DNA from 3 places in the Streptomyces sp. NPDC053048 genome. Region 3 is predicted to be linked to each of the others. Evidence: riboswitches for the same ligand, from Rfam matches in the RefSeq annotation. Region 3 holds a riboswitch; each other region holds the start of a gene.
The links. A riboswitch is a leader RNA that binds a small molecule or an ion and turns the genes downstream of it on or off. The one in region 3 is predicted to bind thiamine pyrophosphate.

Region 1 (5,474 bases), on a different contig from region 3:
ATCACATGGCCGCGCTCGACGGTCTCGCTGAACTCCTCCCGGGACTTCACCCCCAGCCCGGCCTTCTCCAGCGTGGTGGTCGCCTTGCCCTGGGGCATGTCCAGCACGGCCGGCACGGTCGTGAACTGCCCGGAGTTGATGTACCAGACGCCGGTGCCGGCGAGCACGGCCAGCAGGGCGGCGGCAGCGACGAGGATCCAGCGGTGCGGCAGCCGCCGCGCGAGCCCCCGCGGGGGCGGCGGGGCCTGGGAGGGCAGGGCCGAGGGCGCGGGCGGCGTCTCCAGGCGCGTTGTGTGGTGGACGTCGGCCGCCTGGGCCGGCAGCACGCGCGGCAGCACGCTCGTGGCGTCGTCCGCCGCCGCGGGCACGCGCGGGATCACGCTCGTGGCGTCCTCCGGGCCGGCCTGCTCCGGCGCCGGGGCCGCCGCCGGCGGCGCCGCGTCCAGCTGCTCGTCGGTCAGCGCGGCGCGGGCCTCGCGGACCATCGCCAGCAGCTCCACCGCGTCGGACGGGCGCAGCCGCGGGTCACGGGCGGTGGCGGCGGCCACCAGCGCGTCCAGCTGCGGGGCGAGGCCCGGCACCGCCGCCGAGGGCGGCGGGACGTCCTCGTGCAGGTGCTGGTAGAGGATCTGCGCCGCCGTCCCGCCGGTGTGCGGCTTGGCGCCGGTGAGCATCTCGTAGAGCACGACGCCGCACGCGTAGACGTCCGCGCGGGTGTCGACCGCGCCCTGATCGCTCTGCTCGATCTGCTCGGGGGCGAGGTAGGCGACCGTGCCCAGCACCGAACCCGTGCTGCTGGTGGTGTGGGTGTCCACGGCCCGCACCAGCCCGAAGTCGGCGACCTTGACCCTGCCGTCGTCGCCGATCAGCACGTTCTCCGGCTTCATGTCGCGGTGCACCAGACCCGCGACGTGCGCGGCACCCAGCGCGGCCAGCACCGGCTCGGCGACGTCGAGCGCGGCCCGCGGCCGCAGGGCCCCGCGCTCGCGCAGCACGTCGCGCAGGGTGCAGCCCGCCACGTACTCCATCGCGAGGTAGACGTAGTGGCCGTCGGTCCCCTGGTCGAAGACGCTCACCACATTGGCGTGGTCCAGCCGGGCCACGGACTTGGCCTCACGGATGAAGCGCTCCACGAAGGCCCGGTCGGCGGCGAGCGAAGGGTGCATCACCTTGAGCGCGAGCACCCGGTCGAGGCGGGTGTCCAGGGCACGGTAGACCGTGGCCATGCCGCCCACGGCCACCCGCGCCTCGACGCGGTAGCGGCCGTCGAGCAGGTGATCGACGAGGGGGTCCGGCAGGGTCGTATCCACGGCACACGAGTCTACGAGCCGTGGCGGGCGGCCCGGACGGCGTGCGCCTCGCTCACTCTTTCTATAGCCGAACGGTGACAGGACAGTGCCCGCTGAAGAAGGCCGGAGCCTGTTCAGAAGGCCGGGCGCTCCGGGTCGAGGTGCGCCATGCCCTCCGCGGGGGAGGAAGCCTCGGCGAAGTGGCGGCGCGGGATCCGCCCGGCCCGGTGGGCCAGCCGTCCGGCCTCCACCGCGTGCCGCATGGCCTCCGCCATCAGCACCGGCTCCTGCGCCCGCGTCACCGCCGAGGCGAGCATCACCGCCGCGCACCCCAGCTCCATGGCCAGTGCCGCGTCCGAGGCGGTGCCCGCGCCCGCGTCCAGGATCACCGGGACGCCCGCGCGCTCGGTGATCAGCTGGAAGTTGTGCGGGTTGCGGATGCCGAGCCCTGAGCCGATGGGCGCGCCCAGCGGCATGATCGCCGCACAGCCGACGTCCTCGAGCTTGCGGGCCAGCACCGGGTCGTCGTTGGTGTACGGCAGCACCGTGAAGCCGTCGTCGACCAGGATCTCGGCGGCGTCCAGCAGCTCGATCGGGTCCGGCAGCAGGGTGCGCTCGTCGGCGATCACCTCGAGCTTGACCCAGTCGGTGCCCAGCGCCTCGCGGGCCAGCCGGGCGGTGAGCACCGCCTCGCCCGCGGTGAAGCAGCCCGCCGTGTTCGGCAGCACCCGGATGCCGTGCCTCTCCAGGACGGACAGCACCGAGCCCCGCACGGTGGCGTCCAGGCGGCGCATGGCGACCGTGGTCAGCTCGGTGCCGGAGGCGATCAGGGCCCGCTCGAGCACCTCGAGGCTGGGCGCCCCGCCCGTGCCCATGATCAGCCGGGAGGTGAAGGGGGTGTCGGCGATGGTGAGCAGATCGTCTGCCATCGGAACGATCAGCCCCCCTGGACCGCGGTGAGGACCTCGACCCGGTCGCCGTGGCCGAGCGGGACGAACGGCCACTGGCCGCGCGGCACGACGGCCTCGTTCACGGCCGCCGCGACGCCGCCGCGCGCTGTGGTGAGCGTCGCCACGAGCCCGTCGAGGGTCGTCCCGGCGGGGACGTCGCGATGCTCGCCGTTGACGCTGATGGTGTGGATGATGACATCGCTGCCGGTCATGCGGGCTGCTCCTGGGATGGGGAAACCTCCCACGCCGCTGGGGCCGTGGGGGAGGGGGTGAAGCGTCGGGGAGAGAACGGACGGGCCTCTTCCGGCAGCTGCCCGGTGGTCAGCACCTCGGCCATCACGTCCCCGGTGACGGGGGTGAGCAGCACGCCGTTGCGGTGGTGGCCGGTGGCCGTCAGCAGCCCCGGCAGGGCGGTGGGGCCCAGCAGCGGGGCGTTGTCGGGCGAGCCGGGCCGCAGCCCGGCGCGGGTCTCCACCAGCGGCAGTTCGGTGATGCCGGGGACGAGCTCGTGGGCGTCGCGCAGCAGCTCGTAGACGCCGCCCGCGGTGACGGTGGTGTCCCAGCCGAGCTCTTCGCTGGTGGCGCCGACGACCAGCTCGCCGTTCTCGCGCGGCACCAGGTACACCGGCCCGCCGCGCACCACGGCCCGTACGGTCCGGGAGAGGAAGGGCCGGTAGGCCTCCGGCACGCGCAGCCGCAGGATCTGGCCCTTGACCGGGCGGACCGGCGGCAGGACGTCCTCGGGCAGGCCCGCGAGGCCGCCGCTGAGGCTGCCCGCCGCCAGCACCGTCTGCCCGGCGGCGACGCGGGTGCCGTCGTCCAGTTCGGCGCCCGTGGCGCGGTCGCCGCAGAGCAGGGCGCGCACCACCGACCGGCGGTGGAAGACCACCCCGGCCCGCTCACAGGCCGTCAGCAGGGCGCGGCACAGGCGCCGGGGATCGGTCTGGTGGTCGCCGAGCGCGTGGAGCCCGCCGCGTACGCCCGGCGCCAGCATCGGCTCCAGCCGGCGGCACTCGCGCCCGGACAGCCAGCGCGCCTGAAGGCCGCAGCGCAGCTGCAGCTCGTGCAGCTCGCGCAGGTGCGCCCGGTCGTCGGCGTCGAAGGCGACGGCCAGGGTGCCGCAGGCGCGGTAGCCGGTCTCCTGGCCGCTGGCCTCCTCCAGCTCGGCCGTGAACGCCGGATAGCGGCGCGCGGAGGCGAGGTTGAGGGCGAGCAGCGTCTGCTCGCCGTAGTGCAGTTCGGTGACGGCGGCCAGCATCCCGGCCGCCACCTGCGCCGCGCCGCCGCCGGGCGCGGGGTCGGCGACGGCCGTGCGCAGGCCGCGCTGGGCGGCGCGCCAGGCCGTGACCAGGCCGATGACGCCGCCGCCGATGACCAGGACGTCATGGGTGTGCCGCGCGTGCATGGGCTTCCAGCCCCTCCCTTCGCCGGCATGACCCGGATCAGGTTCGTACGGTCGGAGGCCGTCCAGCCTCCCTCTCAGCCCGGTGCGTCCGGGCTCCCGCGAGTGCTTGCAGCGGCCACCCTAGTACGCGCCGCGCGGGGCCCGGAAGGGCGGGCCACGCGCCGTCGGCGGGCTTCCGGCCCTCAAACATCGTGACGCTGTGTCAGAGGTCTCGTCACCCGTTGCTCCGGACCGGGTGCGCCGCCGTCCTACAGTTGATCGTGTGAGCGAGCAGACGAACACCTCCAGTGACCGGCGCGTCGTCATCGTCGGCGCGGGCATGGCCGGGGTGCAGACCGCCGTCGCCCTGCGCGAGCAGGGCTGGGACGGCGCGATCTCCCTGCTGGGCGCCGAGCCCCATCCGCCCTACGACCGTCCCCCGCTGTCCAAGTCCGTCCTCCTCGGCAAGGCCGAGGGATCCGCCTTCGAGGTGGACTTCGGCTCGCTGGGCATCGACCTCGAGCTCGGCCGGGAGGCCACCGGCCTGCGGGCGGACGAGCACGTGCTGGAGACCACGCGGGGGCCCGTGCCCTACGACGTGCTGGTCGTCGCCACCGGCGCCGACCCGATCGCGCTGCCCGGCAGCGAGCACGTGCGCGGCGTCCACGTCCTGCGCACCCTGGACGACGTGGAGGGGCTGCGGCCGGTCCTCGCCGGCCGGCACGACGTCGTCGCGGTCGGGGCCGGCTGGATCGGCGCCGAGTTCGCGACCGCCGCGCGCGAGGCCGGCTGCCGGGTGACCGTGGTCGAGGCCGCGGACCGGCCGCTGGCCGGCGCCATGCCGGCCGAGGTCGCCGCCCACATGGTCGACTGGTACGCCCACAGCGGCGCCCGGCTGGTGACCGGCGCCCGGGTGGCGTCCGTGGAGGAGGGCGCGGTCGTGCTCGACGACGGCACCCGCCTGGCCGCGGACGCGGTGGTCGTCGGCATCGGCGCCCGGCCCGCCACGGGCTGGCTGGCCGGCTCCGGCATCGAGCTCGCGGCGGATCGTTCCGTCGTCACCGACGACCGGCTGCGCACCTCCCTGCCGGACGTCTACGCCGTCGGCGACTGCGCCTCCTTCCCGTCCGCCCGCTACGGCGAGCGGCTGCTGGTCCACCACTGGGACAACGCCCTGCAGGGCCCGCGGACCGTCGCCGCGAACATCGTCCACGGGCCCGCCGAGGGGCCGGTCTACGACCCGGTGCCCTACTTCTGGTCCGAGCAGTTCGGGCGCTTCGTGCAGTACGCCGGGCACCACTCGGGCGCCGACGAGCTGGTCTGGCGCGGTGACCCCACCGGGGCCGCGTGGACGGTGTGCTGGCTGCGCTCGGGTGTCCTGGTGGCCCTGCTGGCCGTCGGCCGGCCGCGGGATCTGGCGCAGGGCCGCAAGCTCATCGAGAAGGGCGCCGCGCTGGACCGCTCGAAGGCCGCCGACGCCTCCGTCCCGCTGAAGGCCGCCGCCCTCTGAGGGCCGGTGGGGTGACCTCGGGGGCGGTTCCCGGACCGGCTCGGGTCAACCCGGCTACCGACTGTCAGTCCCGGATGGCAGGCTTGTCCCGTGACCGAGATTGACGCAAAGACCGATGCTCTCGTCCCCGCCTGGCTCAACCTGCCCGACATCGCCGAAAAGCTCGATGTCGAGGTGACGCGCGTCCGGCAGCTGGTCAAGGAGGGCCAGCTGATCGCCGTGCGCCGTGGCGAGAACCGAGTGCTCATGGTGCCCGCCGACTTCATCGGCGAGGGAAAGGTCGTCAAGGGCCTCGCCGGGACCTTGACGCTGCTGAGGGACGACGGCTTCAGCGACGAGGA
Region 2 (5,474 bases), on a different contig from region 3:
GCGCGAGGCACTGCGCGCCCGCTCGGCCGCCGCCCGGCCGCAGCCTGCGGGTTCCGTGGCCGCCCGCCCGGACGAGACCGGCCCGCCCTCCCCCGTCACCGCGCCCGCCGACGTCCCCGAGGACGAGGGCGCGGGGGCCGGCGCCGTCATCGCCGTCCTCGCCCCCGTCCTGGCCGGGATCGCCGCGTTCCTCTTCCTGCTGATCGGCTACGTCATGCGGACGGTCGGGGCGGGCGAGTCCGTCGCCCGCCCGATGATCACGGTCGGCTGGTGGTTCGGCGCCTTCACCGTCGCCGGGGTGCTCGTCGCGATGTCGGGAATGCTGCGCACGGCGCTGCGCAACGGTCAGCGGGCGGAGGAGGCCCCGCCGCGCGACGAGCTCACCGAGGAGGCCGAGCGGGCCCACGAGGCCTGGCGACGGGCGCTGCTGGCGCGCGGCATCCTGCCCTTCCTCCGCGAGGTCCTGGCCAAGACGCCCCCCGCGCCCCGCCGCCCCCGCTCCCCCAGGAACCACACGGGCCCCAGCCGCACACCGCACCTCGGGTACTCCCGCCCCGGCTTCTCCAGCCCCGACACCAAGCCGTCCGCCCCCAGCCGCAGCGCCTGGCCCGGCCCGGACCTCACCGGCCCCGACACCGCCGGACCGGACCGCAGGGCGGGCGACTAGGGCGAGCGACCAGGGCGAACGGGCGCCAAGACCACCCGGACGTCGCCGGGCCAGGACGTCGCGGGGCCCGGAGCCGTCCCCCTCTCCACGGCTCCGGGCCCTGGCCCAACCGGGTCCGGGCCCCGGCCCGGCCGGCTACTCCGCGATCGGCAGGTAGACGCGGTTGCCCGCGGCCGCGAACTCCTTGGACTTCTGGGCCATCCCGGCCGCCGCGTCCGCGTCCACCGCCAGGTCACCGCCGTGCTCACGACGGATGTCCTGCGAGATCTTCATCGAACAGAACTTCGGGCCGCACATCGAGCAGAAGTGCGCCGTCTTCGCCGGCTCCGCCGGCAGCGTCTCGTCGTGGAAGGCGCGCGCGGTGTCCGGGTCGAGCGCCAGGTTGAACTGGTCCTCCCAGCGGAACTCGAACCGCGCGTCGGACAGCGCGTCGTCCCACTCCTGCGCCCCCGGGTGCCCCTTGGCGAGATCCGCCGCATGGGCCGCGATCTTGTAGGTGATGACGCCGGTCTTCACGTCGTCGCGGTCCGGCAGGCCCAGGTGCTCCTTGGGCGTGACGTAGCAGAGCATCGCCGTGCCCCACCAGGCGATCATCGCCGCGCCGATGCCGGAGGTGATGTGGTCGTACGCCGGCGCGACGTCCGTCGTCAGGGGTCCGAGCGTGTAGAACGGCGCCTCCTCGCAGATCTCCTGCTGGAGGTCCACGTTCTCCTTGATCTTGTGCATCGGGACGTGCCCCGGGCCCTCGATCATCGTCTGCACGTTGTGCCGCTTGGCGATCCGGTTGAGCTCGCCCAGCGTGCGCAGCTCGGCGAACTGCGCCTCGTCGTTGGCGTCCGCGATCGAGCCGGGGCGCAGCCCGTCGCCGAGCGAGTACGTCACGTCGTAGGCGGCGAGGATCTCGCAGAGCTCCTCGAAGTTGGTGTAGAGGAAGTTCTCCTTGTGGTGCGCCAGGCACCACGCGGCCATGATCGACCCGCCGCGGGAGACGATGCCGGTCTTGCGGCGCGCGGTCAGCGGTACGTACGGCAGGAGCACGCCCGCGTGCACCGTCATGTAGTCGACGCCCTGCTCGGCCTGCTCGACGACCGTGTCCTTGTAGATCTCCCAGGTGAGCTCCTCGGCCTTGCCGTCGACCTTCTCGAGGGCCTGGTAGAGGGGCACGGTGCCGATCGGCACGGGGGAGTTGCGCAGCACCCACTCGCGCGTGGTGTGGATGTTGCGGCCGGTGGAGAGGTCCATGACCGTGTCGGCGCCCCAGCGGGTCGCCCAGGTCATCTTCTCCACCTCCTCCTCGATGGAGGAGGTGACGGCGGAGTTGCCGATGTTGGCGTTCACCTTGACCAGGAACTTCTTGCCGATGATCATCGGCTCGATCTCCGGGTGGTTGACGTTCGCCGGCAGCACGGCGCGGCCGGCCGCGATCTCCTCGCGGACGGTCTCGGGAGAGACGTTCTCCCGGAGGGCCACGTACTCCATCTCCGCGGTGATCTCACCGCGGCGCGCGTACGCGAGCTGGGTCACCGCGGCGCCGTCCCGGCCCCGGCGGGGCAGGCGCGGGCGGCCCGGGAAGACCGCGTCGAGGTTCTTCAGCCCGCCGCGCGGCGAGGTGTGCTTGATGCCGTCGTCCTCCGGGCGCATGGGGCGCCCGGCGTACTCCTCCGTGTCGCCGCGGCCGATGATCCAGTTCTCCCGGAGCGGCGCCAGGCCGCGCCGGACGTCCGTCTCGATCGCCGCGTCGGTGTACGGGCCGGAGGTGTCGTACAGCCGTACGTCCCGTCCGTTGGTGAGGTGCACCCGTCGCACCGGAACCCGCAGGTCCGGCCGCGAACCCGTCACATAGTCCTTGTGCCAGCCGATCCGCTCGGCGGATCCGTCGGCAGACATGCGTGCATCCTGCGAGGTCATGAGACCAGTAACTCCCTACGCCGGCATTACCCGGTACCAGGTTCGGCGGTCGGCGCAGCGGTGTCCGTACGTCGATCCGTACGGAGTTCAGCGCCCTCTCAGCCCGGTGCTCCGAGCTCCCGCGATTGCAAAGGTGGCACCACGCTAGCGCCTTCCCCGGCGGAAGGACCAGTGGGGCTTGCGATGATGCCCGGGTGACAAGCACCAACCACTCCCCCCACGGTCACTCGCACGGCCATTCGCACAGCCATGGCCCACCGACCCCGGTTTCGTCGCATTTGCGCAAGGTGATCGCGGCCGTTCTCATCCCGTTCGCTGCCGCGGTCGTGACGGGCCTGATCGTCCTCTGGCCGGGTGGCGCCCCACCGCACCCGCACAGCGGACTGGGCCTCGACCAGCAGACCGAGTCGGGACGGGTCGTCAAGCTCGAGGAGCAGGACTGCCCCAAGGGCGGCGGCCTGACGCCGCCACCGTCGCAACAGCAACAACAGGGGGCACCTCCTCCCCCCAGGGGCACGTGCGAGAAGGCGACCCTCGAAGTGACCTCGGGCAAGGACAAGGGGCATACGTTCACGGAGATCGTGCAGCCGGACGCCTCGCGCCGCTACGACGTGGGCCAGGAGGTCGTGCTCGCCTACGCGCCGAAGGCGCCGGAGAACCTGCGCTATTCGGTCACCGACGTGAACCGGACACTCCCCATGGCGCTGCTCGCCGGCATCTTCGCGCTCGCGGTGGTGCTCGTGGGACGGCTGCGCGGGATATTCGCGCTCGTGGCGCTGGTGATCAGCTTCGGCGTCCTGACGATGTTCATCCTGCCGGCCATCCTGCAGGGCTCCGAGCCCCTGCTGGTCGCGGTGATCGGCGGCAGCGCGATCATGCTGATCGCGCTGTACATGTGTCATGGCCTCAACGCCCGGACGTCCGTGGCGGTGCTCGGCACCCTGACGTCCCTGCTGGTCATCGGCCTGCTGGGGTCGTTCTTCATCGACTGGGCCCATCTGACGGGCAATACCGACGACCAGACCGGCCTGGTGCACGGCCTGTATCCGCAGATCGAGATCCGTGGTCTGCTGCTGGCCGGGATCATCATCGGCTCCCTGGGCGTGCTGGACGACGTCACGGTCACCCAGACCTCGGCGGTGTGGGAACTGAAGGAGGCGGATCCCACCGCGAATTGGCGCAAACTGTACGGCTCGGCCATGCGCATCGGGCGGGACCACATCGCCTCCGTGGTCAATACGCTGGTACTGGCGTACGCGGGCGCCTCCCTGCCGCTGCTGCTGTTGTTCTCGATCGCGGACAGCGGGGTGGGCACGGTGGCGACGAGCGAGATCGTCGCCGAGGAGATCGTCCGCACGTTGGTGGGCAGCATCGGCCTGGTGGCCTCGGTACCGGTGACGACCGTGCTGGCGGCGCTCGTTGTCAGTGCCGACCGGCACACTGCGGGCAAGGGTCGGGGGCGGTCGCGCGGCGGCAGGCGTCGGCGCGCGAAGTGAGCTGACGGCAGGCTGCCGGTGGTCGGTGGGGGGCCACCGGTGGTCGGCCCGGGAACGGCAGCGTGGGGAGCGGCAGCGGCGGCGATGGTCCGGAGATCCCTCCGGCCACCGGCGTCCGCGCCCCGGGGTGCGGCACCGCGCGCCGGGCGGGTGCCGGTCGAGTGGATCGGGCAGGACGGCGGGGTTCCGGGCCGGGCGGCCCGTTAACCGGCGTTCTGACCCTCCGGGTTGCCGGCGAGGATGCTGTCGAGCGCCGCAGCGAGCTCGTAGTCGAAGTCGGCGACCGTGCGCTCCTCCCCGAGCGGGGCCACGCGGTCGGTGCGGTCGAGGAAGGCCACCAGTGGCGCCGCGCCCGCCCGGAACAGCGCGCCCTCCCCGCCCACTTGCAGCCGGATGAAGACGTCCGACAGGTGCTGGGAGGAGGCGGGGGCGATGTGCACATCGCCCTCGCCGGAGGGCTGGCTCAGCCCGTCGAGCAGCAGCTCCCGGGCGAAGGCCCAGGTGACCGGGGCATCGCCGGGGAGGTGGAAGGTGAACTTCACCGCGTACGGGTCGCTGCTGTCGTAGCCCAGCTCCACCGGGATCCGGAAGGACAGCTCCTCGGAGACGAGGAACGTCATGACCACTTCTGCCTGAACTGTGTCGCGCATCGCCCAATGCCCCGTCTTCGTCGGTTTGGCAGGGATTGAAGCCTGATGGCCCCAATGACGCCATAGTCTGACAAGAACGCCCAGTGGATCACAAGGAGTGATTTTCCAGTTACTCATGGAGACCGAGGGTGAGCATACGAGCTCTCCGACTCTGGAGCGTAGCGACTCGACTACTGGGCGGAGTCGTAACGGGGGATTTGCTGGCACGGAACGGCCGAGAACTGGCCAAAGTGGCCCGAGGGCACACGGATTACCGTTTGGGTCCACGGGTCGGGCGTTCACGTTGACGGAGAGATGTTGACGGGAGAGATAACTCCCCGCCTTCCGCTTCGTTGAGTTGGTGCGAGCGGACACCGGCCGACGGCGTGGGCGACGCTGCCTGCCGGTGAGGACGTTTCCGGGCGGTACGTCACGTCCGGGCCCGGCCGGCCCTTACCAGTCGCCCCTCGACGACGAGGACGACGTGAACTTCTTGACGACGAAGATCAGGCCACCGACGAGCGCGACCAGCAGCAGTGCCTTGAAGAGCAGGCTGATGACAAAGCCGAGCACACTCATGATCAGGCTGCCGAACACCAACAGAACGAGCACCGGCACGGCGATCCACTTCACCCACCACGGCATCCCGTCGAATATCCCCTTCTCAGCCATGCCGACCCCTGCTCTCCGCTTCGCGCGGGATTTTCCGCGCACTCGTCACATCGCGGCCGGTAGGAGATCACGAGCGAATACCGCCGCCGCGTGAAGATCCCC
Region 3 (5,474 bases):
CGCCGCTGGGCGCCGGGCAGCCCCACCAGGTCCAGCAGATCCGCGACGCGCTGCTCGGCCTCGGCCCGTCCGGTACCCCGCATCCGCAGGCCGAAGGCGACGTTGCCGGCGACGTCCCGCTGCGGGAACAGCTGGTGGTCCTGGAACATCAGGCCGACCCCGCGCCGGTGCGTGGGCACCGGCCCCTGGTCCCGGCCCGCCAGGAGCACCCGGCCGGCGTCCGCCCGCTGCAGCCCGGCGACCACCCGCAGCAGGGTGGACTTGCCGCTGCCGCTCGGCCCGAGCACACACACGATCTCGTGGTCGGCGACCTCGAGGTCCACCGCGTCGAGCACGGCGCGCTCGCCGAAGCGGACGGTCACCCCTTCGAGCCGAAGCATCTAGAACTCTCCCGTACGGTCGGTGCGCACGCGCTCGAGCACCAGCAGCGCCGCGGCGCACACCAGCATCAGGATCGTGCTGAGGGCCATCGCCTGCCCGTAATTGAGCTCGCCGGGACGGCCCAGCAGCCGTGCCACGGCCACCGGCAGGGTGGGGCTGTCGGGACGGGCGATGAAGACGGTCGCCCCGAACTCGCCGAGCGACACCGCGAACGCGAAGCCCGCGGCCACCGCCAGCGCCCGGCCGACCAGCGGCAGGTCCACCTCCCGCCACGCGCGCAGCGGGGACGCGCCGAGCACGGCCGCCGCCTCGCGCAGCCGGACGTCGACCGCGCGCAGCACCGGCAGCATGGTCCGTACGACGAAGGGCACGCCCACCAGCGCCTGCGCCAGCGGCACCAGGATCCACGAGGTGCGCAGGTCCAGCGGCGGCTCGTCGAGGGTGATCAGGAAGCCGAAGCCGACGGTCACCGCCGAGGTGCCCAGCGGCAGCATCAGCAGCGCGTCGAAGCCCCGCACGAGCCGGCCCTCGGGCCGCGTGAGGGCTGCGGCGGCGAGGCCGCCGATGACGACGGCGATGGCGGTGGCGGCGAGCGCGTACGTCACCGAGTTGCCGATCGCGTCCAGCGCCGCGACGGTGAACGTGCCGCCGCCCGCGCCCGGCGAGGCCAGGGCGCGGTAGTAGGCGAGCCCGAAGCCGTCCGGCCCGTCGAAGGACCGCAGGAGGAGCACCAGCAGCGGCAGCAGCACCAGCAGTGCGACGACGGCCAGCACGCAGGCCAGGAGCGTCCACTGGGCAGCGCCCCGCGGGCGGCGGACGGTGCCGCGGGCGTCGACCAGCCGCAGCGTCGCCTCGCGCCGCCGCACGGTCCAGGAGTGGACACCCAGCAGCGCGGCCACGGCCACGAACTGCACGAGGGTGAGCACGGCGGCGGTGGGCAGGTCGAGGAGCTGCGCGGTCTGCTGGTAGATCTCCACTTCCAGCGTGGCGTAGCGCGGCCCGCCGAGGATCTGGACGACGCCGAAGGAGGTGAAGGTGAAGAGGAAGACCATCAGGGCGGCGGCGGCCACCGCCGGGGCCAGCGCGGGCAGCGTCACCCGGCGCCAGGCGGCGAGGCGGCCGGCGCCCAGGACGCGCGCCGCCTCCTCCTGCCGCGGGTCCAGCTGGGCCCACAGGCCGCCGACGGTCCGTACGACGACGGCGTAGTTGAAGAAGACGTGGCCCAGCAGGATCGCCCAGACCGTGGTGTCCAGCCGCACGCCCCACAGCTCGTCCAGCATGCCGCCGCGCCCCAGCAGGGCCAGGAAGGCCGAGCCGGCGACGACGGTCGGCAGCACGAAGGGGACGGTGACCACGGCCCGCAGCAGCCGTTTGCCGGGGAAGTCGAAGCGCGCGAAGACGTACGCGCCGGGGAGCGCGAGGGCGAGGGTGAGCGCCGTGGAGGCGGCCGCCTGCCAGGTGGTGAACCACAGGACGTCGCCGATGCGCGGGTCGCCGACGACCTCGCCGATGCGGGCGAGGTGCCAGCCGCCGTCGTCCTTGAGGCCGCGGCCGACGATGGAGGCGACGGGGTAGGCGAAGAGGAGCCCGAAGAAGGCGAGCGGCAGCGCCATCAGGGCGAGCCGCGTCGCCGTCCGCCGGGGGCCGCCGCCTGTGCGGGCGGCGGCGTCGCGGGGTGCCGCCCCGGCCGGGGCCTCTTCGGGAGCTACTTCAGGACGAGCGAGGACCATTCCTTGACCCACTGGTCGCGGTTCTTGGCGATCTTCTCCGGGGCGAGGGTCCCGGGGCCGGCGACCTCGGCGCCGTACTTGGTGAAGACCTCGGGCAGAGCGGCGTCGTCACGGGCCGGCTTGACGAACATCTGCAGCGGCATGTCCTCCTGGAACTTCTTGCTCAGCAGGAAGTCGAGGAGGGCCTTGCCGCCCTCGGGGTTCTTCGCACCCTTCAGCAGCCCGGCGAACTCGATCTGCCGGAAGCAGGTGCCGGTGGCGACGCCCGTCGGGCCCTCCTTGGGCGCCGGCGTGACGCCGAGCACCTCGGCGGGCGGGCTGGAGGCATAGGAGACGACGAGGGGCTTGTCGCCCTTGGCCTTCTTTCCGGCGGCGGAGCCGGAGAAGCGGTCGTTGTAGGCCTGCTCCCAGCCGTCGACGACCTCGACGCCGTTGGCCTTGAGCTTCTTCCAGTAGTCCTGCCAGCCGTCGTCGCCGTACTTCGCGACGGTGGCGAGCTGGAAGGCGAGGCCGGGAGAGGAGGTCGCGGCGTTCTCGGTGACCAGGAGGTTCTTGTACTCCGGCTTGACCAGGTCGTCGAAGGACTTCGGCGGCTCGAGCCTGCGGTCGGCGAAGTAGGCCCGGTCGTAGTTGACGCAGATGTCGCCGGTGTCGACGGGTGTGACGCGGTGCTTGCCGTCGTCGAGGCGGAGCTTGTCCGGGACGCGGCCCAGGTCCTTGGCCTCGTACGGCTCGAACAGGTCGTTGTCGAGGGCCCGGGAGAGCAGGGTGTTGTCGACGCCGAAGAGGACGTCGCCCTGCGGGTGGCCCTTGGAGAGGATCGCCTGGTTGACGGTCCGGCCGGCGTCGCCGCTCTTGAGGACCTTGACCGTGTAGCCGGTCCGCGCGGTGAACTCCGCGAGGACGTCCTTGGACGCGGCGAAGGAGTCGTGCGCGACCAGGGTGACGGTCCGGCTCTTCGACTCCCCCGAGCCCTTGTCGTCCGAGCCCCCGCAGGCCGCGAGGACGGGCAGGCCCAGGGCGGCCGCGGCGGCCGCGCCGAGGGCACGCCGGAGGGTGGTGTTCATGGTGGTGCTGACTCCCTACGCCGGTACTAACCGGATCAGGTCCGAGGGTCTGCGGGCCGTGCCGCACTCTCAGCGCTCGCTGCGCTCCCCTGTCGGATTGTTCATTTGTGCGAATGCTCGCTTGTGCGAGTGATGCAGGTGGACAGTATCAGCGCTCGGTGGCGGCCAGCTGCCCGCACGCCCCGTCGATCTCCTGCCCGCGGGTGTCGCGCACGGTCACCGGCACCCCGTGCGCGGCGATCGCCTGGACGAACGCGCGCTCGTCCTCGGGGCGGGAGGCCGTCCACTTCGAGCCGGGCGTGGGGTTGAGCGGGATGAGGTTGACGTGCACCCGCTTGCCCTTGAGGAGCCGGCCCAGCAGGTCACCGCGCCAGGCCTGGTCGTTGATGTCCCGGATCAGGGCGTACTCGATGGAGATCCGGCGGCCGGACTTCTCCGCGTACTCCCACGCGGCGTCCAGCACCTCGCGGACCTTCCAGCGGGTGTTGACCGGCACCAGGGTGTCGCGCAGCTCGTCGTCGGGCGCGTGCAGCGAGACCGCGAGGCGGCACTTGAAGCCCTCGTCCGCGAAGCGGTGCATGGCCGGGACCAGGCCGACGGTGGAGACGGTGATGCCGCGCTGCGACAGGCCCAGGCCGTCGGGCTCGGGGTCGGTCAGCCGGCGGATGGCGCCGACGACGCGCTTGTAGTTGGCCAGCGGCTCGCCCATGCCCATGAAGACGATGTTGGACAGCCGGGCGGGGCCGCCGGGGACCTCGCCGTCGCGCAGGGCGCGCATGCCGTCGACGATCTGGTGCACGATCTCGGCCGTGGACAGATTGCGGTCCAGGCCCGCCTGGCCGGTGGCGCAGAACGGGCAGTTCATGCCGCAGCCCGCCTGGGAGCTGATGCACATGGTGACCCGGTCGGGGTAGCGCATCAGGACGGACTCGACGAGCTTGCCGTCGTGCAGGCGCCACAGGGTCTTGCGGGTCGTGTCGTCGTCGCACGAGATGTGCCGCACGACGCTCATCAGCTCCGGCAGCAGTTCGCCCGCGAGCTTCTCGCGGGCGGCGGCCGGGATGTCCGTCCAGGCCGCCGGGTCGTGCGCGTAGCGGGCGAAGTAGTGCTGGGACAGCTGCTTCGCGCGGAAGGGCTTCTCACCGATCGCGGCGACGGCCTCCCGGCGCTCGGCGGGGCTGAGGTCGGCGAGGTGGCGCGGGGGCAGCTTGGCCCCGCGGGGGGCGACGAACGTCAGTTCTCCGGGCGCGGGGGCCATGAGCGGAAACTCCTCATTGCGACGAGAGCGGATGGTCTCCGCATGTCGCGGAGCCGGCGGCAGGACGGTGCCGGAACCCGAAGATTTCCCTGGGACACCCCCGCGGTCGCGGGGCCGGAAAAGGGCCCGTCGCACGGCGACGAGCCCTTCCAGGGTACCTGGCCCGCTCCGGACCGGGCCGGGCCGAGGTGATCGAGCAGATGTCAGGCGGAGCCCACGAACGCCACCATCAGCAGCCACACCACCGGTGCCGTCGGCAGCAGGGAGTCCAGCCGGTCCATGATCCCTCCGTGGCCCGGCAGCAGGGAGCCCATGTCCTTGATGCCCAGATCCCGCTTGATCATGGATTCGCCCAGGTCGCCCAGCGTGGCGCTGATCGCGACCGCGAAGCCCAGCAGCAGGCCCTGCCACCACACTCCGTCGTCGATCAGGAACTGCATGCACAGCGCGCCCGCCACCATCGCGAACGCCACCGCGCCGAGCAGGCCCTCGCGGGTCTTGCCGGGGCTGATGCGCGGGGCCAGCTTGTGCCGGCCGAAGCGCCAGCCCACCGCGTACGCCCCGGTGTCGCTGACGACCGTCAGGATCAGGAACGTCAGCACCCGCCAGGCGCCGTCGCCGGCGGCCAGCATCAGTGCCACGAAGGTGGCGAGGAACGGCACGTAGAAGGCGGCGAAGATGCCCGCCGTGACGTCCTTGAGGTAGTCGTCCGGCGACTCCGTCATCCGCCACACGAGCACGGCGAGCGCGGTGAAGGCCATGGCCACCCACGCGCCCTCGGCGCCGTTGACGTAGCCCGCGACGGTCATCGCGGCACCGCCGATGGCGAGCGGCACCAGGGGAGCCTTGATGTCCTTGCGCTCGGCGAGCCGGGAGGTCAGCTCCCACAGCCCGACCACCACGGCGACGACGATCACGCCGAGGAAGACGGGCTTGTAGACGAACAGGGAGGCCAGGATCACCGCGCCGAGGCCGACCCCGACCCCTATCGCGGCCCGCAGATCGCGGCCCGCGCTCTTCTTCGCCTTGCCCCCGTGG

Region 1: linked by a shared signal. The riboswitch ahead of thiO (glycine oxidase ThiO) and the one ahead of ACIG36_RS30205 (thiamine ABC transporter substrate binding subunit) in region 3 are both predicted to bind thiamine pyrophosphate.
Region 2: linked by a shared signal. The riboswitch ahead of thiC (phosphomethylpyrimidine synthase ThiC) and the one ahead of ACIG36_RS30205 (thiamine ABC transporter substrate binding subunit) in region 3 are both predicted to bind thiamine pyrophosphate.

Annotation. Positions count from the first base shown of each region.
Region 1 covers NZ_JBITZS010000001.1:793,344-798,817, forward strand. Annotated here, with positions in the region: gene pknB (Stk1 family PASTA domain-containing Ser/Thr kinase) at 1-1,310, opposite strand, end outside; gene ACIG36_RS03890 (thiazole synthase) at 1,424-2,218, opposite strand; gene thiS (sulfur carrier protein ThiS) at 2,227-2,451, opposite strand; gene thiO (glycine oxidase ThiO) at 2,448-3,644, opposite strand; TPP riboswitch at 3,642-3,754, opposite strand; gene ACIG36_RS03905 (NAD(P)/FAD-dependent oxidoreductase) at 3,907-5,133, shown strand; gene ACIG36_RS03910 (Rv2175c family DNA-binding protein) at 5,224-5,474, shown strand, end outside.
Region 2 covers NZ_JBITZS010000007.1:418,855-424,328, forward strand. Annotated here, with positions in the region: gene ACIG36_RS21265 (hypothetical protein) at 1-667, shown strand, start outside; gene thiC (phosphomethylpyrimidine synthase ThiC) at 803-2,575, opposite strand; TPP riboswitch at 2,571-2,708, opposite strand; gene ACIG36_RS21275 (YibE/F family protein) at 2,770-4,071, shown strand; gene ACIG36_RS21280 (SsgA family sporulation/cell division regulator) at 4,275-4,721, opposite strand; gene ACIG36_RS21285 (DUF5326 family protein) at 5,154-5,372, opposite strand.
Region 3 covers NZ_JBITZS010000013.1:81,096-86,569, forward strand. Annotated here, with positions in the region: gene ACIG36_RS30195 (ABC transporter ATP-binding protein) at 1-380, opposite strand, end outside; gene ACIG36_RS30200 (ABC transporter permease) at 381-2,111, opposite strand; gene ACIG36_RS30205 (thiamine ABC transporter substrate binding subunit) at 2,087-3,178, opposite strand; TPP riboswitch at 3,174-3,279, opposite strand; gene rlmN (23S rRNA (adenine(2503)-C(2))-methyltransferase RlmN) at 3,327-4,436, opposite strand; gene ACIG36_RS30215 (phosphatidate cytidylyltransferase) at 4,640-5,474, opposite strand, start outside.